2 regions of the Bradyrhizobium sp. CCBAU 53415 genome follow, and region 1 is predicted to be linked to the other one. Evidence: riboswitches for the same ligand, from Rfam matches in the RefSeq annotation. Region 1 holds a riboswitch; the other holds the start of a gene.
What was found. A riboswitch is a leader RNA that binds a small molecule or an ion and turns the genes downstream of it on or off. The one in region 1 is predicted to bind glycine.

Region 1 (14,354 bases):
GCGCAGAAGAAGGGCGGCATCTGCGCCTTCATCGATGCCGAGCACGCGCTCGATCCGGTCTATGCCCGCAAGCTCGGCGTCAACATCGACGAGCTCCTGATCTCGCAGCCGGACACCGGCGAGCAGGCGCTGGAAATCTGCGACACGCTGGTGCGCTCGGGCGCAGTCGACGTTCTGGTGGTCGATTCGGTCGCGGCGCTGGTGCCGAAGGCCGAACTCGAAGGCGAGATGGGCGATGCGCTGCCGGGCCTGCAAGCCCGCCTGATGAGCCAGGCGCTGCGCAAGCTCACGGCCTCCATCAACAAGTCCAACACCATGGTGATCTTCATCAACCAGATCCGCATGAAGATCGGTGTGATGTACGGCTCGCCGGAAACCACGACCGGCGGCAACGCGCTGAAATTCTATGCCTCCGTCCGTCTCGACATCCGCCGCATCGGCGCGATCAAGGAGCGCGACGAGGTGGTCGGCAACACCACCCGCGTCAAGGTGGTGAAGAACAAGCTGGCGCCACCCTTCAAGCAGGTCGAGTTCGACATCATGTACGGCGAGGGCGTGTCCAAGATGGGCGAGATCCTCGATCTCGGCGTCAAGGCCGGCATCGTCGAGAAGTCCGGCGCCTGGTTCTCCTATGACAGCCAGCGCCTTGGCCAGGGCCGCGAGAACTCGAAAGCGTTCTTGAAGGCCAACCCCGACATCACCGCCAAGATCGAGACCGCGATCCGCCAGAACTCCGGCCTGATCGCCGAGCAGATCCTGGCCGGCGCGCCGGAGCGCGACGCCGACGGCGAGGAGCCGGCGGACGAGTAGGACCTGACGCGAAAGCCTTTCGCGAGGAGCGGGCGCTGAGGACGTTGAGTTGCCGACGTCTTCGGTGCCCGTTTCGTTATGCGTGGGCGGATCGCGTGGTTTCGTGCCCCGGACGCAGCGCAGCGCGAAGCGTGCGCTGCTGAGCCGGGGTCCATCACCTCTGTCAGCAACATGGGTCCCGGCTCTGCGGTGCGTCATTTCATGCCGCACCGCGTCCGGGACATGAGGCCGGCGTCCTACTCCGCGGCTTGCGCGTAATCGCTCACCGGCGGACAGGAGCACACCAGATTGCGGTCGCCATAGACGTTGTCGACCCGGCCGACCGGGCTCCAATATTTGTCGGTGCGCGAGACGCCGTCGGGGAAACAGCCCTCGGCGCGGGTGTAGGCGCGATTCCAGTTGTCGTCGGCGATGTCATGCACGGTGTGCGGCGCATTGCGCAGCGGCGAAGCCTCGATCTTGAAGCGGCCGGCCTCGACCTCGGCGATCTCCTTCCTGATCGCGATCATGGCGTCGCAGAAGCGGTCCAGTTCCGCCTTGGATTCCGACTCGGTCGGCTCGATCATCAGCGTGCCCGGGACCGGGAAGCTCATGGTCGGCGCATGGAAGCCGTAGTCGATCAGGCGCTTGGCGATGTCGTCGACGGTGACGCCTGAGGTCGTCTTCAGCGGACGGGGATCGACGATGCACTCATGCGCGACACGGCCCCTGGCGTTCTTGTAGAGCACCGGAAAGTGCGGATCGAGACGCGCTGCAATGTAATTGGCATTGAGGATCGCGATCTCGGTGGCACGCTTCAAGCCTTCGCCGCCCATCATCAGAATGTAGATGTAGGAGATGGTGAGGATCGAGGCCGAGCCGAACGGTGCGGCCGAGACCGGACCGACCGGTGCATCCGCCTGCGTCGCCGGATGACCCGGCAGGAACGGCGCAAGGTGCGCCTTGACGCCGATCGGACCCATGCCGGGGCCGCCGCCGCCATGCGGGATGCAGAAGGTCTTGTGCAGATTGAGATGGCTGACGTCGGCGCCGTAATCGCCGGGCCTGCTGAGGCCGACCTGCGCGTTGAGGTTGGCGCCGTCGAGATACACCTGGCCGCCATGGCCATGCACGATGTCGCAGATCTCGCTTATATGCTCCTCGAACACGCCGTGGGTCGAGGGATAGGTGATCATGACCGCGGCGAGATCATGCGAATGCTTTTCCGCCTTGGCGCGAAGGTCGTCGACGTCGACGTCGCCGTTCTTCTCGCAAGCGACCACCACCACGTCCATGCCGACCATCGCGGCCGAGGCCGGGTTGGTGCCGTGGGCGGAAGAGGGGATCAGGCAGATCTTGCGATGGCCCTGTCCGCGCGCGGCGTGATACCCGCGAATAGCCAAAAGCCCGGCATATTCGCCTTGCGCGCCCGAATTCGGCTGCAGCGAGATCGCGTCATAGCCGGTGATGTCGCACAGCCATTTTTCCAGCCGCGCGAACAGCGCGTGATAGCCGGCGGCCTGTTCGCGCGGGACGAACGGGTGCAGCGTCGCGAATTCCGGCCAGGTCAACGGCATCATCTCGGTGGTCGCGTTCAGCTTCATGGTGCAGGAGCCGAGCGGGATCATCGCGCGGTCGAGCGCGAGGTCGCGATCACTGAGCTTGCGCATGTAGCGCAGCATCTCGGTCTCCGAGCGATGCGCATGGAAGACCGGATGGGTCAGGAAAGCGGTCGTGCGCTTCAACTCGTGCGGCAGCGTCTCGCGCGCCTCGGCGTCGATCTCGGCATAGGCGAAGGTGCCGCCGAAGGCGCGCCAGACCGCTTCAACCGTCGCAGGCGTCGTGGTCTCGTCGAGCGCGATGCGCAAGCTGGTGTCACCGATGCCGAGATTGATTGTCTCGGCCGCGGCGCGCGCGACGATCTCGGCACGCCTGGCGCCGGCATCCACGCTGATCGTGTCGAAGAAGGTGTCGGACTGCGGCGCAAAGCCGAGCTTGCGCAGGCCGCTGGCGAGCACGACGGCACGGCGGTGGACGTTGCGCGCGATCTGGATGAGCCCCTCGGGGCCGTGATAGACCGCATACATCGCCGCGATCACGGCGAGCAGCACCTGCGCGGTGCAGATGTTGGAGGTCGCCTTCTCGCGGCGGATGTGCTGCTCGCGGGTCTGCAGTGCGAGGCGGTAGGCAGGCATCCCGCGCGAGTCGACGGAGAGGCCGACGATGCGGCCGGGCAGCGAGCGCTTCAGCGCATCGCGCACCGCCATATAGGCCGCGTGCGGGCCGCCATAGCCCATGGGAACGCCGAAGCGCTGGGCCGAGCCGATCGCGATATCGGCGCCCAACTCGCCGGGCGAGGCGAGCAGCGTCAGCGCCAGCAGGTCGGCGGCGAGGATGGCAACCGCACCCTTCGCCTTCAACGTCGCGATGGCCGCACGCGGATCACGCAATGCGCCGGAGGAGCCCGGATATTGCAGGAGCCCGCCGACGACATCGGCTCTTTCCAGGTCGGTCGCGGGATCGCCGACGATCAGGGTCCAGCCCAGCGGCTCGGCGCGGGTGCGCATCACAGCCAACGTCTGCGGATGCACGTCCTTGTCGACGAAGAAAGCTTTTGCCTTGACCTGCGCGTGCCGCTCGGCGAGCGCCATGGCTTCGGCCGCCGCGGTCGCCTCATCGAGCAGCGAGGCGTTGGCGACGTCGAGCCCGGTGAGGTCGCAGATCATGGTCTGGAAGTTGAACAGCGCCTCCAGCCGGCCCTGGCTGATCTCGGGCTGGTAGGGCGTGTAGGCCGTGTACCAGGCAGGATTCTCCAGGATGTTGCGCTGGATCACCGCGGGCAGGATCGTCCCGGAATAGCCTTGGCCGATCAGGGAGGTGAAGACCTGGTTCTGACGCGCGAGTTCAGCCATATGCGCGATCGCCTCGGTTTCGCTAAGCGGTTTGCCGAGATCGAGCGCGGCGGCCTGCCGGATCGAGGCCGGCAGCGTCTCCGTCATCAGGGCGTCGACGCTCCTGGCGCCAACGGTTTCGAGCATTGCGGTGACATCGCGCGCGGAAGGGCCGATGTGGCGGCGAACGAAACTGGCGGCGGTGTCGCCGCTGGATTTACGGTGCGCGGTCATCGCTTGCTCCATCGTCGTTAAGCGGTGTGTGCCTTGTAGGCGGCTTCATCCATGAGACTGCCGAGCTCGCTCCTGTCGGCCAGCTTGATCTTGAAGAACCAGGCCTTGCCTTGCGCATCCGAGTTCACCAGCGCGGGCTCGGCCGCGAGCGCCTCGTTGCTCTCGACCACCTCGCCCGTAACGGGCGCGTAGACGTCGGAGGCCGCCTTCACGGATTCCACGACGGCGGCGGCTTCGGCCTTCTTCAAGGCGCGGCCGACCTTGGGCAATTCGACGAACACGACATCGCCGAGCTGCTGCTGGGCGTAATCGGTGATGCCGACGGTGGCGACGTCGCCGTCGATCGCGAGCCATTCATGGTCGGAGGTGTACAGCGTCGTGGTCATTTTCGAGGTCCTCAGCGTTTGTAGGTGTTCTTGACGAAGGGCATGGCGGAGACCTGCATGGCCAAGCGCTGGCCACGCACTTCGGCGAAAAGTTTCGTGCCGAGCGCGCTCAGGCTCACAGGCACATAGCCCATCGCGACCGGCGCATTCAGGCTCGGGCCGAAGCCGCCCGAGGTGACCTTGCCGATCGGCTCGCCGGCGGCCTGATCCGCAAACAGCAGCGCGCCCTCGCGCACCGGCGCGCGGCCTTCGGCGCGCAGGCCGACGCGGCGGCGGCTGGCGCCCTGATCGAAATGAGCCAGGATCTTTTCAGCGCCGGGAAAACCGCCGGCGCGCGCGCCACCGCTGCGGCGGCTCTTCTGCACGGACCATTCCAGCGCGGCCTCGACCGGCGTGGTCGCGGTGTCGATGTCGTGGCCGTAGAGGCAGAGCCCGGCTTCCAGCCGCAGGCTGTCGCGCGCCCCGAGGCCGATCGGCAGCACGTCGGGATTGTCGAGCAGCGTTCTCGCGAGCCGTTCGGCATCGGCCGCGGGGACCGAGATCTCGAACCCGTCCTCGCCGGTGTAGCCGGAGCGCGAGACGAAGCATTTGATGCCGGCGACCTCTTGCGGGCCGGCATCCATGAATGTCATGGACGACGCTCCTGCACATAATTTTGCCAGCGCCGCTTCCGCCTTCGGGCCCTGCAGCGCGATCAGCGCGCGGTCGGCCAGAGAATCGATGACGCAGTCGTCCGCGAGATGCGCGCGCAGATGCGCCTCGTCCGCTTCCTTGCAGGCGGCGTTGACGACCAGGAACAGGTGATCGCCGAAATTGGCGACCATCAGATCGTCGAGAATCCCGCCTTCCGCATTGGTGAACTGGGCGTAGCGCTGCCGGCCAGGTGCGATCGCCACGATGTCCTGCGGCACCAGCCGTTCCAGCGCGCGGGCGGCGTCCTCGACCTTGCCCGACTTCGGCCGAAGCGCGAGCTGCCCCATATGCGAGACGTCGAACAGGCCGGCGGCGGCTCGCGTATGCAGGTGCTCCTTCAGCACGCCCGCGGGGTACTGCACGGGCATGTCATAGCCCGCGAACGGCACCATCTTGCCGCCGAGGGACACGTGCAGGGCGTGGAGGGGCGTATGTCGGAGAGATTTCTGGTCGTCGGGTACTGGCATCACAGGGGCCCTCGGCGGTTCCCCGGGGACGATTCCCCGGGGCAACCAGTCGAAGCCCCATCTGTCGCTGTGCCTGAGAGTATTATCCCGTCGGCGGGTGCCACCCGGGTCTTAAGCCCGTCGGCGCCTCTTTCCAGATGTCGTCAAAGCCACGCGGTCCTTTTGCCTGAGAGTTTCCGGGGCGGTTGCTCCTTCGGCGCCGGCTGCCTGAAGCCGGTCTCTCCCGATGTGGCCGTACGATATGGATGGATAAAGACCACAGGGCGGCCAAGCCTGTCAACGCGGCACTAGCGCCTTTCAACGGGATTGCGCGCCTGCGGCAAGCCTCTGATCTCTCTGCACAGTTTCTGGACAGCGAAGCTGGCCTTGTCTAAAAGCGCTTTGGCCCGCAGATATCAGCCTTAACGTCCGGTTCGAATGGCAGGAAGCGGGTCCAAGCACACCCGATTGGATGAACATGAGCGGCGTCAACGAGATCAGGTCGACCTTTCTGAACTTCTTTGCCGAGAACGGCCACGAGATCGTGCCGTCCTCGCCACTCGTGCCGCGCAACGATCCGACGTTGATGTTCACCAATGCCGGCATGGTGCAGTTCAAGAACGTCTTCACCGGCGTGGAGAAGCGGCCCTACCAGCGCGCCACCACCTCGCAGAAATGCGTGCGCGCCGGCGGCAAGCACAACGACCTCGACAATGTCGGCTATACCGCGCGCCATCTCACCTTCTTCGAGATGCTCGGCAACTTCTCGTTCGGCGACTATTTCAAGGAGCGCGCGATCGAGCTTGCCTGGAAGCTGATCACCAAAGAGTTCGGGCTGAAGAAGGACAAGCTGCTCGTCACCGTCTACCACACCGACGACGAGGCGGCGGGACTGTGGAAGAAGATCGCCGGCTTCTCCGACGATCGCATCATCCGCATTCCGACATCGGACAATTTCTGGGCGATGGGCGACACCGGCCCGTGCGGTCCGTGCTCGGAGATCTTCATCGATCGCGGCGAGCACATCTGGGGCGGGCCTCCGGGCTCGCCGGAAGAGGATGGCGACCGCTTCCTCGAATTCTGGAATCTGGTGTTCATGCAGTTCGAGCAGGTGACGAAGGAGGAGCGCCAGCCGCTGCCGCGTCCCTCGATCGACACCGGCATGGGCCTGGAGCGCATGGCCTGCATCCTCCAGGGCGTCGAGAGCGTGTTCGAGACCGACCTGTTCCGCAACCTGATCGACGCGACGGCGTCCGCGCTCGGCGCCGGGCCGAGCGAGCAGACCGTCGCCTCGTTCCGTGTCATCGCCGATCATCTGCGTTCCTCGGCGTTCCTCGTCTCCGACGGCGTGCTGCCCTCGAACGAGGGCCGCGGCTATGTGTTGCGCCGGATCATGCGCCGCGCCATGCGCCATGCGCAGCTGCTGGGGGCCAAGGAGCCCTTGATGTATCGCCTGGTCTGGGCGCTGGTGCGCGAGATGGGCCAGGCCTATCCCGAGCTGATGCGCGCGGAAAAGCTGATCGAGGAAACGCTGCGGCTGGAAGAGACTCGTTTCCGCAAGACGCTTTCGCGGGGCCTCGCCATCCTCGACGAGAAGAGTGCTTCCTTAAAGAAGGGCGACATGTTCGACGGCGACGTCGCCTTCACGCTGTACGACACCTACGGCTTCCCGCTGGATCTGACGCAGGACGCGCTGAAGTCGCGCGGCATCGGCGTCGACCAGGCGGCCTTCACCGACGCGATGGAGCGCCAGAAGACCAAGGCGCGCGAGTCCTGGAAGGGCTCGGGCGAAGCTGCTTCCGAGGCGATCTGGTTCCCGCTGCGCGAGAAGCTGGGGGCGACCGAATTCCTGGGCTACGAGACCGAGAGCGCCGAAGGCGTGGTGTCCGCGCTGGTGAAGGACGGCCACGAAGTCGCCGGCCTCAAGGCCGGCGAGACGGGCGCGATCGTGCTGAACCAGACGCCGTTCTATGCGGAGTCCGGCGGCCAGGTCGGCGACACCGGCGTGCTGCTTGGAGAGGGCGGCATCAAGGTCCGTGTCACCGACACGCAGAAGAAGCTCGGCGATCTCTTCGTCCACATCGGCACGGTCGAGAGCGGCGAAGTGAAGCTCGGCACTGCGCTCCAGCTCGAGGTGGATCATGGCAGGCGTTCCTCGATCCGCGCGCATCACTCGGCGACGCATCTCATCCACGAGGCGCTGCGCCAGGTGCTCGGCGACCACATCGCCCAGCGCGGCTCGATGGTCGCGCCCGACCGGCTGCGCTTCGACTTCGTGCATCCGAAGCCGATCACGGCCGACGAGCTCGCCCGCGTCGAGGACATCGCCAACGACGTGGTGCTGGAGAACGACGAGGTCACGACGCGCATCATGGGCGTCGATGAAGCCCGTGAGGCGGGGGCGCGCGCGCTGTTCGGCGAGAAATACGGCGACGAGGTCCGCGTCGTCTCGATGGGCAGGACCGCGCGCGAGCGCGGCGCCAACGCGCTCGGCTGGTCGGTCGAGCTCTGCGGCGGCACCCATGTCAAGCGCACCGGCGACATCGGCCTGATCACGCTGACGAGCGAGAGCGCGGTCGCCTCGGGCGTGCGCCGCATCGAGGCGCTGACCGGCAATTACGCGCGTAGGCACGCCAACGAGACCATGGCGCTGGCGAAGACCGCGGCGAACGAGCTGCGCACCTCGATCGACGACGTCCCGGCGCGCATCGCCGCGCTGATGGAGGAGCGCAAGAAGCTCGAGCGCGAGCTCTCCGACGCGCGCAAGAAGCTCGCGATGGGCGGCGGCGCTGCCGCCGGCGGCAATGGCGCGGCTTCGGGCGTGCGCGAGGTCGGCGACGTCAAGCTGATGGCGCGCGCGGTCGAGGGCATCGAGATGAAGGATCTCAAGAGCCTCGCCGACGACGGCAAGAAGCAGATCGGCTCGGGCGTCGTCGCCATCGTCGGCGTCACCGAGGACGGCAAGGCCGGTGTGGTGGTCGGCGTCACGCAGGACCTCACCGCGCGCTTCAACGCCGTGAACCTCGTCCGCGTCGCCTCCGAGGCGCTCGGCGGCAAGGGCGGCGGCGGCCGGCCGGACATGGCGCAGGCCGGCGGCCCCGACGGCGCCAGGGCGACCGAGGCGCTCGCGGCGATCGAAAAAGCCATGACTCAACAGAAATCGGCGGGCGTCTGACGATCATGCGCCCCGTTCCGCGAGGACGTGGGCCTCGCGATCCCAATGTGAGGGATCGCCTCTACGAATTGCTGGAGCACGATCCGCTGGCCTATTCGGCCGGGTCGCGCTTCATCCAGTTCATCATCGGCGTCGTCGTGCTCAACGTCGCCGCGATGATCCTCGCCTCGGTGCCGGAGCTCGACGACCGGTTCGGCACGCTGTTTGCGGGCATCACCGTCCTGTCCGTGATCGTGTTCGCGCTGGAATATGCCGCGCGGCTATGGACCGTGGCGGGACACACCCAGCGCAAGGGGTCGGCGCTGTCCGACCGGCTCGGCTATGCCTTCTCGGCGCTCGGCATCATCGATCTCATGGCGTTCCTGCCCGCCGCAATCGTGCTCGCCACCGGCCAGCACGCGACGCTGGCCGCGCTCGGCGTGCTGCCGTTCTTCAAGCTGATCCGCTATTCGCCGGCTATGCGTTCGCTGCTCGCCGCGGTGCATGCCGAGCGGCGGGCGCTGATCGGCTGCATCGTGATCCTGATCGGCGCGGTGCTGACCTTCGCCTCGCTGCTCTATGCCATCGAGCGCGACGTTCAGCCGGACAAGCTCGGCACCATTCCGCAGGCGATGTGGTGGGCGATCGTGACGCTCGGCACCGTCGGCTATGGCGACGTCGTGCCGGTGACGCCGCTCGGCAAGTTCGTCTCCACCTTCGCCATCATCGCCGGCTTTGCCATGATCGCGCTGCCGGTCGCGATCATCTCGACCGCGTTTGCGGAAGAGGTGAGGCGGCGCGATTTCGTCGTCACCTGGGGCATGCTGGCGCGGGTGCCGCTGTTCTCGCACCTGTCGGCCACGGAGATCGCCGACATCATGCGGCTGCTCAGGGCACGCACCATCGAGCAGGGCGAGATTCTGGTGCGGCGGGGCGATGTTGCCTCGTCGATGTATTTCATCACCGCCGGCGAGGTCGAGATTGCGTTGCCGAGCCAGCAGGTGCGCCTTGCCGACGGCACCTTCTTCGGCGAGATCGCGCTGCTGCACAAGACCAAGCGCAGCGGCACCGTGACGGCGACCCGCAAGACCCGGCTGCTCGTGCTCGACGCCCAGGATTTCCACGCTTTGATAGCGCGCATGCCGACGCTCGCCAAACACGTTCACAATACGGCCAAGGCGAGGCTCGCCGACTCCGGCGATCTCGCGCTCGCCGAACTCGCGCAGGCGGAGAAGGAAGGCGGGGAGCGCTAAGCGGCCTCAAAAGCAAAAGGGCCGCGCCTCGAGGCGCGGCCCTTGATGATCTGGCCCAGTCGGGCGAAAGAGCGGACGGCTTACGCCGCCAGCGCCTTGGTCAGGTTTTCCGCGACCTTGTCGAGGAAGCCGGTGGTCGAGAGCCAGCGCTGGTCGGCGCCGACCAGGAGCGCGAGGTCCTTGGTCATGTAGCCGGCCTCGACGGTGTCGACGCAGACCTTCTCCAGCGTGGCGGCGAACTTGGCGAGCTCGGCATTGTTGTCGAGCTTGGCGCGGTGCGACAGGCCGCGGGTCCAGGCGAAGATCGACGCGATCGAGTTGGTCGAGGTCTCCTTGCCCTTCTGGTGCTCGCGGTAGTGGCGGGTCACCGTGCCATGGGCGGCTTCGGCCTCGACGGTCTTGCCGTCGGGGGTGAGCAGCACCGAGGTCATCAGGCCGAGCGAGCCGTAGCCCTGCGCGACCGTGTCGGACTGCACGTCGCCGTCGTAGTTCTTGCAGGCCCAGACATAGCCGCCGGACCATTTCAGCGCCGAGGCCACCATGTCGTCGATCAGGCGGTGCTCGTAGGTCAGGCCCTTGGCGTCGAACTCCTTCTTGAACTCCTTTTCGAAGATCTCCTGGAAGATGTCCTTGAAGCGGCCGTCATAGACCTTGAGGATCGTGTTCTTGGTCGACAGGTACACCGGGTAATTACGGAGCAGGCCGTAATTGAAGGAGGCGCGGGCGAAATCGATGATGGAATCGTCGAGATTGTACATCTCCATGGCGACGCCGGCGCCGGGGGCCTTGAACACTTCCTTCTCGATCACGGTGCCGTCCTCGCCGACGAACTTCAGCGAGAGGGTGCCCTTGCCCGGGAACTTGATGTCGGTGGCGCGGTACTGGTCGCCATAGGCGTGGCGGCCGATGATGATCGGCTTGGTCCAGCCGGGAACCAGGCGCGGCACGTTCTTGCAGATGATCGGTTCGCGGAAGATCACGCCGCCGAGGATGTTGCGGATGGTGCCGTTCGGCGACTTCCACATCTGCTTGAGGTTGAATTCCTTCACCCGGGCTTCATCGGGGGTGATGGTGGCGCACTTGACGCCGACGCCGACCTTCTTGATCGCCTCGGCCGCGTCGATGGTGACCTGATCGTTGGTGTGGTCGCGGTATTCCATGCCCAGGTCGAAATACATCAGCTCGACATCCAGGAACGGGTTGATCAGCTTGTCCTTGATGTACTGCCAGATGATCCGGGTCATCTCGTCGCCATCGAGTTCGACGACGGGATTGGATACCTTGATTTTTGCCATGATCGGGGGAGCCTCTTGGGAACGGCGCTTGTGGCGCGCCACGGGAATATCCGCCGCCTCTTAGCACCGCCGCGCGGCGGGCGAAAGCCAAGGGATTATGCACTTTTAGCTCATCCAGCTTCCGCAGATGGGAAGCGGCCGGCCGGGGGCAGGGTGAGGTTTCAGGCGAGATTCAAAAGTCGAATCCAACCCGTTATTTCTCTTGAGAATTTCGTCAGGACAGGCAAACGACAGGCGAACGCGGCGGGCCGGCCAACGGCTGGCTTTGAATCAATTCCTGAGGCGGCCTTGCCAAGGCCTTGAGAGACAGTGGGAAAGCGAAGCGAGATGTCGGGGACTGACAGAAGCAAGGCGGGCCTTTCCCTCGACGGTCCCATCGTCATCCTGGTCGAGCCGCAGCTGGGTGAAAACATCGGCATGGCCGCGCGCGCCATGGGCAATTTCGCGCTTGGTGCCCTGCGCATCGTCAACCCCCGGGACGGCTGGCCCAACATCGCCGCCCAGCGCGCCGCGGCCGGCGCCGACCACATCCTGGAACGGGTCGAATTGTTCGACACGGTGGAGCAGGCGGTCGCCGACCTCGACCTGCTGTTCGCCACCACCGCGCGCCCCCACGACCAGGCCAAGCCGGTTGTCGGGCCGGAGGCGGCCGCAAGCGAGATCGCCGGGCATGTCGCCGCCGGGGGCAGGGCCGGCATCCTGTTCGGCCGGGAGCGCTGGGGCCTGACCAATGAGGAGGTCGGGCTCTCCAACCGCATCATCACCTTCCCGGTCAATCCCGGCTTTGCCTCGCTCAACCTCGCCCAGGCCGTGCTGCTGATCGGCTATGAATGGTTCAAGCGGGCCACATCCGGCGAGCTGCCGCATGCCATGCCGGAGCGGTCCGAGCGCGCCTCGCAGCACCAGATGCAGGCCTTCTTCGACAATCTCGTGCGCGAGCTCGACAAGGTCGAGTTCCTGCGGCCGGCCGAGAAGCGCGACACCATGCTGGTGAACCTGCGCAACATCTTCAGCCGGATGGAGCCGACCAAGCAGGACATGCACACCCTGCACGGCGTGATCATGGCGATCGCGGAAGGACGAAAGGGTCCGGCCAAGGGCGGCGTGCTCGATGGCGAGCAGGCGACGCGCCTGCGCGCGCTCCTGGCCGAGCACGGGCAGGGCGGCGGCGTGCCCGACAGCGGCTCCACCGTGCGCGGCCTTGCCCGCCTGCTCCGCCGCAATCCGACCGACGCCGAGCGCCTGCTCTGGCAGGCGCTGACCCGCGACCGCCGCTTCGCCGGCCAGTTCAAGCGCCAGACCCCGGTCGGTCGTCACATCCCGGACTTCGTCTCCTTCCCGCACCGGATCGCGATCGAACTGGTCAACCCGGGCGAGGGCGAGACAATTGCGGCCGACCGCGCGGGCCGGCGGACCTGGCTGGAGGCGCGGGACTATCGGGTGATCGACATACGCGCTGCGGATGTGGAGCGCGATCTCGAGACGGAGCTGGTGCGGTTGCAGGGGATGGTCGCGGAAAGATCGAGCGCTCCGTAGCAGCACGCTCAAGGCGCGTCGTACTCCACCAAGTCCCACCAATATGCGTCAACTCCGCTGCCTCTCTTGAGCGGCAGATCGGCCTGCGCGCGGCCAGAGCGCTTCGTGCAATCCGCCAATCATGGTAGGCTGGCTCTCGCCATGGAGGTGTTCAGCCGTCGTGGACAGCAAGGGGATTCTTTCAGTGAAATCCCATTTTGAGTCGCTGGCGCTCGACGAGTTCGCCACGAGGCAAGCTGGCGTACTGATCCTGATTGGCCGCATTCTGCTTGCGTGGGTATTCGTCGGAAGCTTGTACGGAGCGCTATCCAATTTCAGCGGCTCGGTGGGCTATTTCAGGTCCCTGAACCTTCCAGCACCTGAGCTGTTCACCATCACGAACATGGCCGTCGAAGCGTTGATATCCGTTGGTTTGATATTGGGTCTCGGTACGCGCTACTGCGCAGTTCTGATGTTCGCGTTCGTGTTGGCGGCGACGATAATCGCGCACCGCTACTGGGAATATCCCGCCGGTGCGCAGCAGATTGGTCAATACAACCACTTCCTGAAGAACATCTCGATCATGGGAGGCGCGATGTTGATCTTCGTCACCGGGCCGGGCCGTTTCAGCCTGGACCGGGCAACGTAGACGGCATCACTTCACGTGGGGCTTGAATGCGTCCTCGATCGCTCGACGGATACTCCTTGTGAGCGGCTTCAAAGCATCGCCCAGGAAGGCGAAGAGAAGCATCAGCCACGTCGCAAGCGCGGCACACCACAGCATGACTTCCAGTATCTCGGGCATGACGCCCTCTCGAAAAATACATTCTCTGAAATACGGCCAGTGTCGCCCAAAGGAGCCGGCACGGCAAGTCGTCCTCTGAGTGGCAGCGCGCCGGAACACTCGCATTATGCCCTCGGAGTAGCTTGCTGGTTGCGGGGTCCCTTGTCTCAATGGAAGAAGGCCACCTCTGTGGCCACGACGAGTGCGCAGGTCGGAGAGCCGGTAAGCCTGGCTGACCCGCTGGAAGCGGACACCCTCATTCGAATACCCGCGTGACCGCTGAAGGGACGAGACCGGTTGCGTTTCCCTAAAGCGCGATGCGATCAGGATGAATCGTCATCGCGCTGTAGGTTGTTGTTTAAGCGTGATCTTTTCGGAAAACCGCTGCGCACCTTTCCGGATCATGCTTCAATCTAATCGACCCTGCGGACTTACACCGCCTCCAATTGATCCGCCGCACGCTTCTTCTTCGCCTTCGCCTGGCCGAGCAGGGGAGTTGCCGTGAGTGCCGCCGTATCCGCGACGCCCGGGTCGCGTGAGATCATCGCCGCGACGATCGCGCCGTCGATGATCAGGCCGAGCTGGTGGGCCAGCACCGAGGGCTCGCTCGAGCCGAGCTCGCTGGCGAGCTTCTCGATGTGGCCGAGCACGATCTTCTTGTGCTTCAGCGCGATGTTGCGAAACTGCTTGGCGTCCTTGTCGTGCTCGCCGACCGCATTGATGAAAGGGCAGCCGTAGAAGCGCTCCTCGGCAAACCAGCTCTTCAGCGCGGGAAAGATGCGCGTGAGCTTCGCCTGCGCATCGCCGCCGCCTTGCTCCATGGCGCCGATGAACCATTCGCGCCACTGCTTGCCCTCGCTCTCCAGCACGGCGTTGACGAGATTGGTCTTGGAGCCGAACAATTTGTAGAGCGT
Region 2 (14,354 bases), 130 kb from region 1:
TTCTCGTAGATGCCTTTGGTGGGCTGATCGTTGGTGCACTGCCAGCTGATCGGGATCAGGAACGGCAATTGCCGGAACGCCTTGGCGAAGCGCTGCTTCGACTTCAGCAGCAGCGCGAGGTGCCTGGCGCAGGCGCGGCCGGTCTCGGCCATGTCGACATGCGGATAGGTGCGATAGGCGATCAGCGCGTCGGCATGCTCGATCATGTCGGGCGTGACGTTGGCGTGCAGGTCGAGGCTTGCGACCAGCGGAACATCCTTGCCGATGACGGGGCGCACGCGGGCCAGGATCTCGCCTTCGCCGTCCTCGAGATGCTCGGTCACCATGGCGCCGTGCAGGTCGAGATAGACCGCATCGATCGGCCCGGCGGCTTTGATGCCGTCGACCATCACCTTCACGATGCGTTCGAAGGCATCCTTGGTGACGTGGGCCGAGGGGCTCGCCCCGCAGGCAATCGTCGGAACGAGTTCCCAGCCATTGGCATCGGCGCTGTCGACGAAGCCGGCGAGGCCGACATTGATGCGGCGCATCACCTTCAAGACGTCGGCACCTCGCGTCATCGCCGGCCAGCCGCCGCCATGCTGGAAGTCCGCGAATGTCGCCTTGGTCGGGGCGAAGGTGTTGGTCTCGTGCAGGAAGCCGCCGACGGCGATGCGTGTCATTCAGTTCAGTCCCGATTGAAAGTGCGCGACGTTAGCCCCGGCCTTGCCGCAAGAGCAAGCCGGGAAGCAATCGCATCGTGCATGGCCTCAAGCCGTTTTGGGAATGCTGCTGATGCGGTGCGCGTCGTGAGCCGCTCCGCCAATCACACTCTCGGTGTCGTCCCCCGCGAACGCGGGGACCCATAACCCCAGGAAGGAGATTGGCGAAGATTGGTCGTTCGGGATTGGCCCCACATACTATCGATAGATTCCGCGGTATGGCTCCCGGCGTTCGCCGCGACGACACCGAGAACGTCGTTACACGGCGGCCGCCGCGCCCTCGGTCACCGGCCGGAAATTGGCAAAGTCCCAGTTGCGGCCCGGAGCTGCGTCCAGCAGCGCCTTGGTGTAGGCCTCCCTCGGATGCGTCAGCACTTCGGCTGCAGGTCCCTGTTCGACGACGCGGCCATGCTGCATCACCACGACCTCGTCGCAGATTTGCGCGGCGACGCGCAAATCGTGGGTGATGAACAGGATGGCGATGCCGAGCCGCTTCTGGATCTCGTCGAGCAGTTCCAGCACCTGTGCCTGCACGGAGACGTCCAGCGCGGAGACCGCTTCGTCGGCGACCAGCACGTCGGGATCGAGCGCCAGCGCCCGGGCGATGGCGATGCGCTGGCGCTGGCCGCCGGAGAACTGGTGCGGATAGCGCGACACGGCATCCGCTGGCAGGCCGACCAGCTCGAGCAGCTCGCGCGCCCGCTTCATCGCATCGGCTTGGGAGACGCCGTAATTGATCGGACCTTCCGCGATGCTCTCGCCGACGGTGACGCGCGGGTTGAGCGAACGGTAGGGGTCCTGGAACACGATCTGGATCTTCTGCCGGTGCGGTTGCAGCAGGCGCCGCGAGATGTCGGCGATCTCGCGGCCGGCGAGGCGCACGCCGCCGGAGGTCGGGTCGATCAGGCGAACGATGCAGCGTGCCACCGTCGACTTGCCGGAGCCGCTTTCGCCGACGATGCCGAGGGTGCGGCCCTTGCGCAGCGTCAGCGTGACCTTGTCGGCGGCCACGACCTCGCGGCCTTTGCCGAAGAGGGCGCGCTCCTTGTAGACCTTGCTGAGGTCGTTGGCCTCCAGCACCACGGGCTCGCGGCTCTCCTCGCGTGGCGGCCGCGGCACCAGGCTCGGCACCGAGGCGAGCAGGTTTCGGGTGTATTCCATGGTCGGATTGCGCAGCACGGTCTCGAGCGGGCCGGTCTCGACCAGGCGGCCCTGCCGCATCACCGCGACGCGGTCGGCGATCTCGGCGACCACGCCCATGTCATGAGTGATGAACAGCACGGCGGTGCCGTGATCGCGCTGCAGCTCGCGGATCAGGGTCAGGATCTGCTTCTGCGTGGTGACGTCGAGCGCGGTGGTCGGCTCGTCGGCGATCAGCAGCTTCGGCTCCAGCACCAGCGCCATCGCGATCATGATGCGCTGGCGCTGGCCGCCGGAGAGCCGGTGCGGGTAGGAGGCGAAGATGCGCTCGACCTGGGGCAGGTGGACCTGCTCCATCATGTCGAGGATGCGCTTCTTCCGCGCTTTCGCGTCGAGATCGGTGTGCGCGCGCAGCACCTCGTCGATCTGGCGGCCGACCGGCACCACCGGATTGAGCGCGGTCATCGGCTCCTGGAAGATCATGGCCATCTGCGTGGCGCGAAGCTGGCGCAGGCGGCGGTCGGTCGCCGTGAGCAGCTCCTCGCCGACCAGCTTGACGCTGCCGCCGGTGGGAACCAGCGTGCCCTTCGGCAAGAGGCCCATCGTGGTGAGCGAGGTCACCGACTTGCCCGAGCCACTTTCGCCGACGAGACACAGCGTCTCGCGCTCGCGCACCTGGATCGAGATGCCGTCGATGATCTTGTGTCCGCCCGGCTTCTTGCCGACGGAGACGACGAGGTTGTTGATGTCGAGGATGGTATTGGTCATCGCTTGATCGCTCATCACTTGCCTTCCCGCTGCTTCATGCGCGGATCGAGTGCGTCGCGGGCGGCGTCGCCGATCAGGTTGATGCTGAGGATGGCGATCGAGAGCAAAAGGCCCGGCCAGAAGATCAGCGACGGCTTGATCTGGAAGTACTGGCGGCCCTCGGCCATGATGTTGCCCCAGGTCGGCGTCTCCGGCGAGATGCCGGCGCCGAGGAAGGAGAGGATGGCCTCGGTGAGGATGGCGCTCGCGCAGACATAGGTGCCCTGGACGATCAGCGGCGCGATCGTGTTCGGCATCAGGTGGCGCCACATGATCTTCGGCAGGCTGGAGCCGACGGAGATCGCTGCCTCGACGTAAGGCTCCTCGCGCGCCGACAGCACGACCGAGCGTACCAGGCGCGCCACGCGCGGGATCTCCGGAATCGTGATCGCGATCAGCACGGTCCAGATGCTGGCGCCGGACAGCGAGACCACGGCGATCGCGAGCAGGACGCTCGGCATCGCCATCAGGCCGTCCATCACGCGCATCAGGACGGAATCGACCAGCTTGAAGAAGCCGGAGACGAGGCCGATCGCGAGCCCGATGGCGATCGACAGGATCGCCGAGCCGATGCCGATCAGAAGCGAGACGCGGCCGCCATAGATCACGCGCGACAACAGGTCGCGGCCGTAGGCGTCGGTGCCGAGCAGGAATTGCGCGGAGGCAGGCTTGAGCCGCTGCGACGGCGCGAGCTGGATCGGATCATGCGGCGCGATCAGCGGCGCGAGGATCGAGATCACCACGATCAACGTGAGCAGGACTGTCGCCGTGGCGATGATGGGCGTCGAGGTGAGGAACCCGAATCGCGGCCGCAGCGGCGACGTGATCGGAATCGACGACTGGGGAAGGGTATCGACTGACATGTTTGTCCTTATATCCTTGCCTCAGTACCGGATCCGGGGATCGAGCAGGGTGTAGGCGACGTCGATGAGAAGATTGACAACGACATAGATCAGCGACGTCAGCAGGATCATTGCCTGGATCACCGGATAGTCGCGCGCCAGCACCGCATCGACGGTGAGCCGGCCGATGCCGGGGATGTTGAACACGCTCTCGGTGACGACGACACCGGAAATCAACAGCGCAAAGCCGGTGCCGATCACGGTGATCACGGGCACCGCGGCGTTGCGCAGCGCATGGCGCATCATCACAGCGACCTCGTTGATGCCCTTCGCACGCGCCGTTCGCACGTAATCTTCGCCGAGCACGTCGAGCATCGCCGCGCGCGTCATGCGCGCGATCAGGGCGATGTAGATGAAGGACAGTGCGCAGGTCGGCAGGATGATGCGCTCGAAGAACGGCCCGAAGCCGGCGCTGATGCTCTTAAAGCCCTGCACCGGAACCCAGCGCAGGTCGATGGCGAAGATCTGGATCAGGACATAGCCGACCACGAACACCGGCACCGAGAAGCCGAGCACGGACAGGCCCATCACGAAGCGATCGATCCAGGTGCCGTGCTTCCACGCCGCGATCACCCCCAAGGGAACGGCGACGATCACGGCGAGGATGATGGTCGACAACGCGATCGAGATCGAGGGCTCGACGCGCTGGCCGATCATCTTCATCACCGGCAGGTTGGAGATCAGCGAAGTCCCGAGATCGCCGTGTAGCAGCTTGTTCACCCAGGTGACGAACTGCACGATCAGCGGCTCGTTGAGGCCGAGCGAGGTGCGGATGCGCTCAAGCCGTTCCGGCGTCGCGTTGTCGCCGGCGAGAATCGCGGCGGGATCGCCTGGCGTCAGCCGCAGCAGCAGGAACACGAACAGCGCGACGACGCCCATCACGGGCACCGCGGCCAGAACGCGGCGAATAAGATAACCCAGCATGCACCTATCTCCGGCTACGGAACGTGTGGCGCCCCGAGGCGCCCGTGAACTCTGTCGTGTCTATCATGCCTATCGCTTGGGCTGGCAAGGCCGCCCGGAGACGGTGTCCTCTCGGGGGGGGCAAATTGTGTGCCAAGGGCTGCGCTGTCGCAAGAGGCCGGCATGTCCACGGTATCGACCACTCAGGATGCATGTCGCAGTTCACGCTCAACCCCAAGTGAAGGTGCCGACGGTGGCGCGTTGAGGCCGCGCCAGCCGTCGATGGTCTGGGCAATCATCTGCGCCGTCGCCGCCGACAGAGTCCAGCCGAGATGGCCGTGGCCGGTGTTGAAGAACACACCAGGTATCCGCCCTGCGCGCACGACCGGCATCATGTTCGGCATCATCGGGCGCAGCCCGGCCCAGGGCACGACGCGCGACGTTTCGACGGCGGGGAAGTTGCTGCGCACCCAGTCGATCAGCGGCTGCACGCGGTCGGCGCGGATGTCGCGATTGAAGTCATTGAACTCGGCGGTGCCGGCGACGCGAAAACGATCGACGCCGAGCCGGCTGGTGACGATCTTGGCGGCCTCGTCGAGCAGGCTCACCGTCGGGGTGGCGTTGCGGCTTTCGGCAGTGTCGAGCTGCACGGTGATCGAGTAGCCCTTGACCGGGTAGACGTTGACGCGCTCGTCGAGCAGGGCGGCGAAGTGACGGCTCGCAACGCCCGCGCAGACCACGACGCCGTCCGCGCTCAGTGCGCCGCGCGCGGCCGCCACACCATCGCTCGCGGCCAGATCGGCCCAGCCGATGACGAAGCCGCTGCCGGCACGTGCGATCGAATCGATATTGGCCTCGTGGATGAAGGTCGCGCCACGCCGCTTGCAGGCGTCCGCCAGCCCGCGGGTGAACTTGTGGATATCGCCGGTCGCATCCGACGGCGTGTAGAAGCCGCCATAATAGTCCTTGCGCAGTGTCGGCTCGATGCTGCGGATTTCCTCCGGCGTCACCGGGCGGCGCTCGAGGCCGCCTTCCTGCAGCAGCGCGTTGACGCGCAGGCCGGATTCGAAGCCGGCCTTGTCACGATAGATGTGGAGGATGCCGCGGCGTTCGAGATCGAAGTCGATTCCTTCGCGCGCCGCGATGTCGAACAGGTGCCTGCGCGCTTCGATCGCGAGCCGCGTGGTCTCGATGGTGTTGGCGCGGTAGTTGCCGATGTTGGCGACGAACTCGCTCATCCACGAATATTTGTGCCAGTTCGGCCGCGGGTTCATCAGCAGCGGCGCGTCGCGCCGGAACATCCAGCGCAGGCCCTTCAGGATCGTCGCAGTGCTGTTCCAGACTTCGGCGTTCGATGCGGAGAGCTGTCCGCCATTGGCGAAAGACGTCTCCATCGCGGCGTAGCGGTGCCTGTCGAGTACCGTCACCCTGTAGCCGCGTTCGAGCAGGGCATGGGCGGTCGTCACGCCGGTGATGCCGGCGCCGATGATGGCGATATGGGTCATGTCAGGTTCGGGGCTCCCGTGAGTTCGAGACGGCTGACCGCCGGCCAAAGGCCGTTGGCGGCGCCCCATCTGTCACGGTTACCTGAGAGCTTGATCCGCCGCGCACCTTGCGACGGACTATCCCCTTCGGTGGACGTCACGATCGCAGAATCGTGCCGTCTCTCTCCAGATCGTCCTGACGATACGGTCCTTTTGCCTGAGAGTTTCCGGGGCGGTTGCTCCGTCGGCGCCGCAGCGGAGGCCGAAAGCCTTCGTTGCGATCTCTCCCGCATCGTCGCGTGGACAGGCGGAGCAGTACGATACGCCTCATTTTTGGACAAGGCTAAATTTCGACCGCGACTGCCAACGCATTGTGCAGTGCAAAGCCCACCTCGTCGGCCCGGGGCGATGCGAAGCATCGAACCCGGGACCTCGAGATTCCGGGTTCGATGCTGTCGCATCGCCCCGGAATGACGAGTTCACTATTCCAGCGTGGCCAGCAACCCCGCCATCAGGCGCCCGCGCTCGACCAGGCTGTCCACCTCGATGAACTCCTCCAGGGTGTGGCCATTGCCGCCGCGCACGCCGAGGCCGTCGAGCGTCGGGATGCCCATTGCACCGGTGAAGTTACCGTCGGACCCGCCGCCGGAGCTTGCATGCGGTAATTCCGCGCCGAGAGATTTGGCGATGCCGCGCGCCTTTTCATACAGCGCCATGGTGCCGGCATCCGGCTCCCAGACCGGACGCGTCACGCCGCGCGTGACCTTGAAGGTGACGTCGTTGGTGGTACCCGACAGCGCCAGCATCCTCTCGACACCGCGGTCGAGATCGGCTTGACGCTTGGCCATGGACAGCGCTTCGCCGGTCGCGGTGGTGGCAACGCAATTGACCCACTGGCCGCCATGCACCACGCCGACCGAGAAGGTGCAGTCCTCCGTCGTCATCGCGTCGATCGCGAGAATCTGCCGCGCCATCTCGCGGATCGCCGAACGTCCCGCCGACAGCGTCGCGCCGGCGTGGCTCGGCCGGCCCGTCGCCTCGAGATTGAAGCGCGCGATGGCGTAGCGTCCGGTGGTGACGCCGTTGTCGGCGCGGCCGGGCTCGGGCACCAGCACGTATTTGTTGCGCGCGGCTTCCGCCTCGATGATATCGCGCGTGGAGGGCGTGCCGACTTCCTCATCCGGCGTGAACAGCACGGTGATCGGCAGCGGCGTCGTGAACGACGCGCGCGCGAGCTGTCGGATCGCTTCCAGCGAGAGATAGTTGCCGCCCTTCATGTCGTAGATGCCGGGGCCGTAGCACTTGTTGCCCTCGCGCCGCCATTTCAGCTTCTCGATGGTGCCGACCGGGTGAACGGTATCCATGTGACCGGCGATCAGGATGCCCGGCTCGCCCTGCTTCGGATGGGGAAAGCGCGCGCGAATGACGCCGCCAAAGCCCTGACGGCCGGCGATGCGCTCGATCGTCGCACCCATGATCGCCATATCCCGTGCTGCGATATCGAGCATGCGGTCCACGGCGCCTGCGTCCCAGGTCGGACTTTCGCATTCGACCCAGCCGCGCAGGCCCTCGAGCATCGCCTCGGAATCAAAGGGAAGATTGGCAGGATTCATCTTAATGTCTCTCAAGCTTCGAAAGATGGAACGCGCATTGCATCGGCGCGGGGCAGGACAAGCGGGGGGTGTTGTAGGGCCAAACCGATCTTTGTGGAGCCCTTGCGCGCGCCGCAAGGGCTTGCAGCGAAACCGGATTGACGCGCTCGGCGCTGTCTGCAAGTCTCGAAAAGATAAAGGCATTGCATGAGGTTAGTTCGCCCAACGAATGAACCGAATGCTTAACCAATCACCTGCCTTTGAACAGTTTCACGTCAGGAGAACTTTCTATGTTCCACTTCATGCGCCGGGGGCGCCGCGCGTTCGCCTCCAAACTTGCGCTGTCGGTCGTCGCGCTTTCGACCGCGCTGGCCTCGCCAGTGCTTGCGGCCGGCAAGACCATCACGGCGGTGATGCATTCGGATCTGCGCATCATCGATCCGGGCTTCACCACGGCCTACATCACGCGCGACCATGGCTACATGGTCTACGACACGCTGCTTGCGACCGACTCCAATTTCAAGATTCAGCCGCAGATGGCGGATTGGAAGGTCTCCGACGACAAGCTGACCTACACCTTCACGCTGCGCGACGGACTGAAGTGGCATGACGGCGCGCCGGTGACTGCCGAGGATTGCGTCGCCTCACTGAAGCGCTGGGGCAGGAACGACGGCATGGGCCAGAAGCTCATGGACTTCACCGCCAGCATCGAGGCGCCAGATCCCAAGACGATCGTGCTGAAGCTGAAGCAGCCCTACGGCCTGGTGCTCGAATCGATCGGCAAACCGTCCTCGCTGGTGCCGTTCATGATGCCGAAGCGGCTCGCAGAAACGCCGGCGGGCAAGCAAATTGCCGAGCAGATCGGCTCGGGTCCCTTCAAGTTCGTGCAGGGGGAATTCCAGCCCGGCGTGAAGGCGGTCTACGTCAAGAACACCGACTACGTGCCGCGCAAGGAGCCGGCGAGCTGGACCGCCGGCGGCAAGGTGGTGAAGGTTGATCGCGTCGAGTGGATTACCATGCCGGACTCCCAGACCGCGGTGAACGCGCTGCAGTCGGGCGATATCGATTTCATGGAGAACGTGCCCTGGGACATGCTTCCGGTCGTCGAGGGCAATAAAGACCTCAAGATCGAGGTCCTGAACAAGTTCGGCTTCCAGACGCTCGGCCGCATGAACTTCCTGCTGCCTCCCTTCGACAATCCCAAGGTGCGCCGCGCTGCACTTCTGGCAATGAACCAGAAGGACGTGTTGGACGCCCTTGTTGGCAATCCGAAATACTACAAGATTTGCGGCGCCTTCTTTATCTGCGACACGCCGCTCGCGACCGACCTCGGCTCGGAGACCTTGGTGAAAGGCGGCGGCATGGCGGAAGCCAAGAAGCTGCTCGCCGAATCCGGCTATGACGGGACGCCGATTGCGATCATGGCCCCCGGCGACGTCACGACTTTGAAGGCGCAGCCGATCGTCGCCGCGCAGCTGCTCCGTGAGGCCGGCTTCAAGGTCGATCTCCAGGCGACCGACTGGCAGACGGTGGTTGCCCGCCGTGCCGGCCAGAAGCCGGTGAAGGAGGGCGGATGGAACATGTTCTTCACCAACTGGGTCGCCGCGGACGTGATGAATCCGATCGCCAACGTCTCGATCGGGGGACGCGGCAAGAACGGCGGCTGGTTCGGCTGGGCGGAAGATGCCAAGATCGAAGAGCTCAAGGACGCCTTCGTTCGCGCGCCCTCGCCCGATGCGCAGAAGAAGATCGCCGCCGACATCCAAAAGGAAGCTTTTGAGCAGGTGATCTACATTCCGCTCGGCCAGTACCAGGCCCCGAGCGCCTGGCAGAAGTCGCTCACGGGTGTGCTCGACGGCCCGGCGACGCCGGTGTTCTGGAACATCACCAAGTCGGAGTAGTCTTACGTCTGAAATGCGAACGGCGCCGTGGGTGTCCCGGCGCCGTTTTCTATGGAGCGGTACCTGCTCGATCTATTCTAGCAGTGGCTGTCGCGCAGCGGCTCCAGCCCCTCACTTGCGAAGGGCAGGCTTCTATGTGGCCGCTCTTCCGAGAACTGTTCCCGCGGGGTGGGCCGCTCGATTCCCGACGCGGCCTGATCCGGTTTGCTCTCCTGTTCCATCTCGCGATCCTCTCGATTGCTGCAGTACAACATCGAGCGGGCAGGGAGGTTCCTCACGCCACAGGGCGATGATGCGGCTTGAACAGCCGCCCCTTCTCCACCACCAGCAAGATCGCGAGCGCGGCGAGGGTCGACAGGAAGAAGCCGATCGAGAAGGGCAGCAGCGTGCCGTCGAAGCTCTGCCCGATCGCCATGCCGACCACGATCCCGATCAGCGTCGTGATCGAGCCGTAAAGCGAAGAGGCGGTGCCAGCGATATGTCCCTGCGGCTCCATCGCGAGCGCAGTGAAGTTGGCGACCATCATGCCGAACGAGAACATCATTAGGGCGGAGAGCACCATGAACAAGGCGAGCGGCAGCACGCCGAGACTTTCCGTCAGCAGCATAACGCCGGCCACGACGGTGTAGAGCGTCAGCGCTCCGTGCGAGATCACGCGCATGCCGAGCCGCCCGACCAGTCTTGCATTGAGGAAGCCGGCAATGGCGACGCCGGCCGCGATCGCCGCGAAAGCGAGCGGAAAGTAATGGCCGAGGCGATAGATGCCGGTGAAGATCTGCTGGGCGCAGAAGACATAGGCGAACAGTGCGCCCATCACGCTGCCGGCGGCCGTGGCATAGCCGATGGTCTGGCGATGGGTCACGGTCTGCCGGAACGCGGAGAGCACGTCGGCGGGCGCCAACGACCGGCGCTCGGACTCGGGAAGGGTCTCAGGCAGCCGCAACACGCACCATGCGAGCGCGAGCAGGCCATACAGCATCAGCACCACGAAGATGCCGCGCCACGCCGTCACCAGCAGCACCGCCTGTCCGAACGAGGGGGCGACCACGGGCACCGCGATGAACACCATCATGGCAAGCGACATCACGCTCGCCATGCGGCGGCCGACATAGCAGTCGCGCACGATCGACGTCGCGATCACGCGCGTCGCCGCGGTGCCGAGCCCTTGCAACGCGCGCGCCAGCAGCAGCGTCTCGAACGAGGGCGCTGCGACCGCCAGCACGCTTGCGACCGCATAGACCGCCATGCCGCCGAGCAGCACCGGTCGGCGGCCGAAGCGGTCCGACAGGGGGCCCATGACGAACTGGCCGGCGCCGAAGCCGAGCAGGAACGTCGACAGCACCAGCTGGAGATGATTGGCGACGGGAATCTGGAAAGCCGACCCGATGTTGGGCAGCGCCGGCAGCATCATGTCCATCGCAAGCGGATTCAGCGCCATGATGGACGCGATCACGATGACGAATTCCGGAAAACCCATCGGGCGGTGTCCCGCGGACACCCAATCGTCGGCATTGACGTCGGACAAGAAGATTACCCCTGAAATCGAGCGACTTTATCTCCGTGCATGCTGCGTTGCACAACCCATGTTTCGGGATGGCTGGCAGGCGGAGCAGGGCCGGACAGGACTTGGTGAGAGCCGTCGGAGCGGAGACGCAGACGAGGTCAGCGGGTGCTGCGGGCCGCTCGATCTCGTCCGTGCCAGTGAAGTGATAATATAATAGAGGGTCTTCTTGGTGACGCCGGCCTTCGATCATGGCGCCGGAGGCACGCCTGGCCGGGCGCCACGGATCCATGACGCGGTCGTCTCCGGGCCGAGCACGGTTTGCCCTCAGCTCCATTGGTGCGGGCAGCCGGGGTCGAACCGGCACAGCGCTTGCGCACCGAGGGATTTTAAGTCCCTTGCGTCTACCAATTCCGCCATGCCCGCTTGATCCAACGAGATCAAACACTTAAGTCCATCCCCGGCCGTCTGGAATTGGCGCGTCGCGTACCCGGAGGGACGGTTCTTCCTTAAGCGAGCCGGGCGTACAAGGCAAAGCCTCAATCCGGACATCTGTTGTTGCTTTAGGCATTCTCAATCCACGGGGGCTATTCATCCGGCATGGCGGCTTTGTTCTCCTCTTCGCTGCGCGGCTTTGGCGCACTTCTCGCGCTGCTTGCGGCCGGCGCCGCGCTGTCCGGCTGCGCCGGCATGAGCGAGACGATCGCGCCGGCCTTTGCCGATCCCGCCAAATACGAATTGTACGACTGCAAGCAACTGGAGGGTGAGCGCAAGCTGCTCGCCAAGCGCACCGACGAATTGCAGAAGTTGATGGAGAAGGCCGAGACCGGGGCAGGTGGCGCGGTCGTGTCCGAGCTTGCCTATCGCAATGATTACATTGCGGTGCGCGGGCAGGCGCAATTGGCAGACGAGGCCTGGCGCCGCAACAGGTGTCGGGAGACGCCGCCGGAGGCGGCATCGCCTGCCGCATCGCCATCGCCTGCGGCCAGTACGAAGCCCGCCTCGACCAAGCCCGCGTCGGCATCCGGCAGAGCAATGCGCTAATCATGCGCTTCAAGCCGCCGCGCCGGCGGCGCTCGCATCAGGGCCGCCAGCCGTAGATCCAGTCCTGCCGCGCCAACATGCGCTCCGGGCCGAGCGCACGGATCGCAAGATCGCGTGCGATCGCGAGCGGCCCGCCGAGATGATAGATGCGGCCCTGCCGCCGCGCGGTTTGCTGCACCCGAAGGACTCGCGCCTGGCGCGCGCGGCCGTATTGCGTCAGCGCAGCGGCGATGCCCGTGGTGCTCTCGGCGGCCTCGAGGCTCAAATGCCGGGCGAGCACGGCGGCATCCTCGATCGCCATGCCGGCGCCTTGGGCTGCAAAAGGCAGCATGGCATGCACGGCGTCGCCGAGCAGCGCCACCGGACCCTTGCTCCAGGGGCAGCCGTCGGGCACGCCGAACAAGGCCCATTTCCGCCAGCTGTCGACCGTGGCGAGCATCAGCCGCGCCGGCGCCGGCCAGCGTGGCGCGGCAAAGGCCTCCATGACCTCGAGGGGATCGCCGGGCGTGCTCCAGCCTGGCCTGTTCCATGTTCCGGGCAGCACGGCGACCACGTTGATCTGGCGTCCGCCCGCGATCGGATAGGCGACGAGATGGGCGTTCGGGCCCATCCAGAGCTGCACCCGGCGCGCGGTATAGTCCTTCGGCAGTTGCGTGGCATCGAGCGTGCCGCGCCAGGCGATCAACCCGGAGAAGCGCGGCTGCACCTCGGGAAACAGATGCTGACGTACCGTCGACCAGATGCCGTCGGCGCCGATCAATGCGCTGGCGAGATCGCTGCGGCGGATCGTGCCGCTGCGATGGACGACGGTCAGGCCCTTGGCGTGGGGCGCGACGTCCTCGAAGGTTGCACCCAGCTTCAGGTCGATGTCGGGATGATCGGCGCCAGCGCCGGCCAGCGCCGATTGCAGGTCGGCGCGATGCACCACCCAATACGGGGCGCCGGCGCGCGCGGAAGCTGCTTCGCCCAGCGGCATGCGCAGGAGCTCGCCGCCCGCGCGCGCGCTCATGATCGAGACCGCCTCCGGGGTCACCGCGCGCGCCTTGAGGCGTTCGGTCAGGCCGAGCTCGACCAGCACGCGGCTGGCATTGGGGGAGAGCTGCAGGCCGGCGCCGACTTCTTCGAGGCGCTCTGCCTTTTCCAGCACGACGATGCGGAAGCCGCGGGCCGCGAGCGCAAGAGCGGCCGTCAGGCCACCTATGCCCGCGCCGGCGATGACAATCGTTCGGGAGAGCGCCACTCCTGACCGATGGAAGCGGTCAGGCTACCTTGTCCTTCAGGACGCATTCCGGCGGGCGGGCTTCGCCCGCCTTCAGGTCGGCCGCGAAGCGGTACAGCGTCGAACAATAGGGGCAGATGATCTCGTTGTCGTTGCCGAGGTCGAGGAAGACGTGCGGATGGTCGAACGGAGGGTTGGCGCCCACGCACATGAACTCTTGCGAGCCGATCTCGATGACGGGGACACCGGCATCGTTATGGAAGTGCGGGACGACATGGTCGGACATCGGAACTCATCCTGGAGTGGCAATGGCGGCAGACACAATCAAAAACTGACGCGGCATCTTTGAGGCGCCGCGGACCATACTTGCGGGTACAGATGATTGCTAGTCCAGCGGAACCGAAAGGTTCGCAATTGCCCCATGCTCATTTGCTCATGCAAATTCGACACAATCTTGAGGCCTGAGAGAAGCCCTTCTTTCGTCGGGGACGTTGTGTCGCAATTTTGGCAAACTATCTCTGTGGACGAGTGCAACTTGCGACGAAAGACGCATCGTCAGGCGCAAGTGATCCGAGGGACATCCAGGCTTTCCGCATGAAGTGGCTGCGAATCAGCACAGCGTTGACCGGTATCGCGGCGTGCAGCTTCATGCTCGCGCAGGTCGCGCCGCATGCCCGTGAGGCCGGCGCGATCCTCGTTGCCCAGGACGACCCGGCTGCGCTCTCCGAGCTGAAGCTCGATGCACTGCTGCGGCAGAACGACCGCGTGGTTCAGGACAATATCGAGGCCGCGCTCGCTGCTGATGATGCCGATCTCGCCGATAGTTTCGTTGCGCTGGCGCGTGACCGCAACATCGCGCTTCCCGACGACCTGCTGAGCCGTGTCAGTGACGCCGTCAAGGTGGAGAATTCCACCTCGCATTTCGCGAAACGGTTCGCCACCGGTCTCGTCACCGGCAACGCGGACGATGTCGCGAGCCTGTCGGGAACGGTGGCCGGTGATCTCTTCGTGTTCGGCGACATCAGGGACGTGGTGCGCGAGGGCAAGCATCTCGCCATGGGCGAGGACACCGACCGCCTCGTGCTCGGGCTTGCGGCCGCGGGACTTGCGGTGACGGCGGCAACCTACGTGTCCGTCGGCGGTGCGGCGCCGGTGCGCGC

Region 2: it holds a riboswitch for glycine, as region 1 does, so the genes downstream of both, XH87_RS05855 (D-amino acid dehydrogenase) here and gcvT (glycine cleavage system aminomethyltransferase GcvT) in region 1, are expected to answer to the same signal.

The regions. Positions count from the first base shown of each region.
Region 1 covers NZ_LBJF01000001.1:1,113,706-1,128,059, forward strand. The annotation lists gene recA (recombinase RecA) at 1-810, shown strand, start outside; gene gcvP (aminomethyl-transferring glycine dehydrogenase) at 1,047-3,914, opposite strand; gene gcvH (glycine cleavage system protein GcvH) at 3,932-4,300, opposite strand; gene gcvT (glycine cleavage system aminomethyltransferase GcvT) at 4,312-5,460, opposite strand; glycine riboswitch at 5,605-5,696, opposite strand; gene alaS (alanine--tRNA ligase) at 5,918-8,614, shown strand; gene XH87_RS05200 (cyclic nucleotide-gated ion channel) at 8,620-9,846, shown strand; gene XH87_RS05205 (NADP-dependent isocitrate dehydrogenase) at 9,927-11,141, opposite strand; gene XH87_RS05210 (TrmJ/YjtD family RNA methyltransferase) at 11,469-12,677, shown strand; gene XH87_RS05215 (DoxX family protein) at 12,838-13,305, shown strand; gene XH87_RS05220 (hypothetical protein) at 13,312-13,461, opposite strand; gene XH87_RS05225 (TetR/AcrR family transcriptional regulator) at 13,872-14,354, opposite strand, start outside.
Region 2 covers NZ_LBJF01000001.1:1,248,146-1,262,499, forward strand. The annotation lists gene XH87_RS05835 (M81 family metallopeptidase) at 1-662, opposite strand, end outside; gene XH87_RS05840 (ABC transporter ATP-binding protein) at 960-2,609, opposite strand; gene XH87_RS05845 (ABC transporter permease) at 2,624-3,511, opposite strand; gene XH87_RS05850 (ABC transporter permease) at 3,533-4,474, opposite strand; gene XH87_RS05855 (D-amino acid dehydrogenase) at 4,657-5,958, opposite strand; glycine riboswitch at 6,026-6,129, opposite strand; glycine riboswitch at 6,133-6,237, opposite strand; gene XH87_RS05860 (M20/M25/M40 family metallo-hydrolase) at 6,420-7,550, opposite strand; gene XH87_RS05865 (ABC transporter substrate-binding protein) at 7,820-9,430, shown strand; gene XH87_RS05870 (hypothetical protein) at 9,508-9,651, opposite strand; gene XH87_RS05875 (multidrug effflux MFS transporter) at 9,705-10,955, opposite strand; tRNA gene XH87_RS05880 (tRNA-Leu) at 11,269-11,357, opposite strand; gene XH87_RS05885 (twin-arginine translocation pathway signal) at 11,532-11,975, shown strand; gene XH87_RS05890 (FAD-dependent monooxygenase) at 12,013-13,215, opposite strand; gene XH87_RS05895 (zinc-finger domain-containing protein) at 13,235-13,480, opposite strand; gene XH87_RS05900 (hypothetical protein) at 13,789-14,354, shown strand, end outside.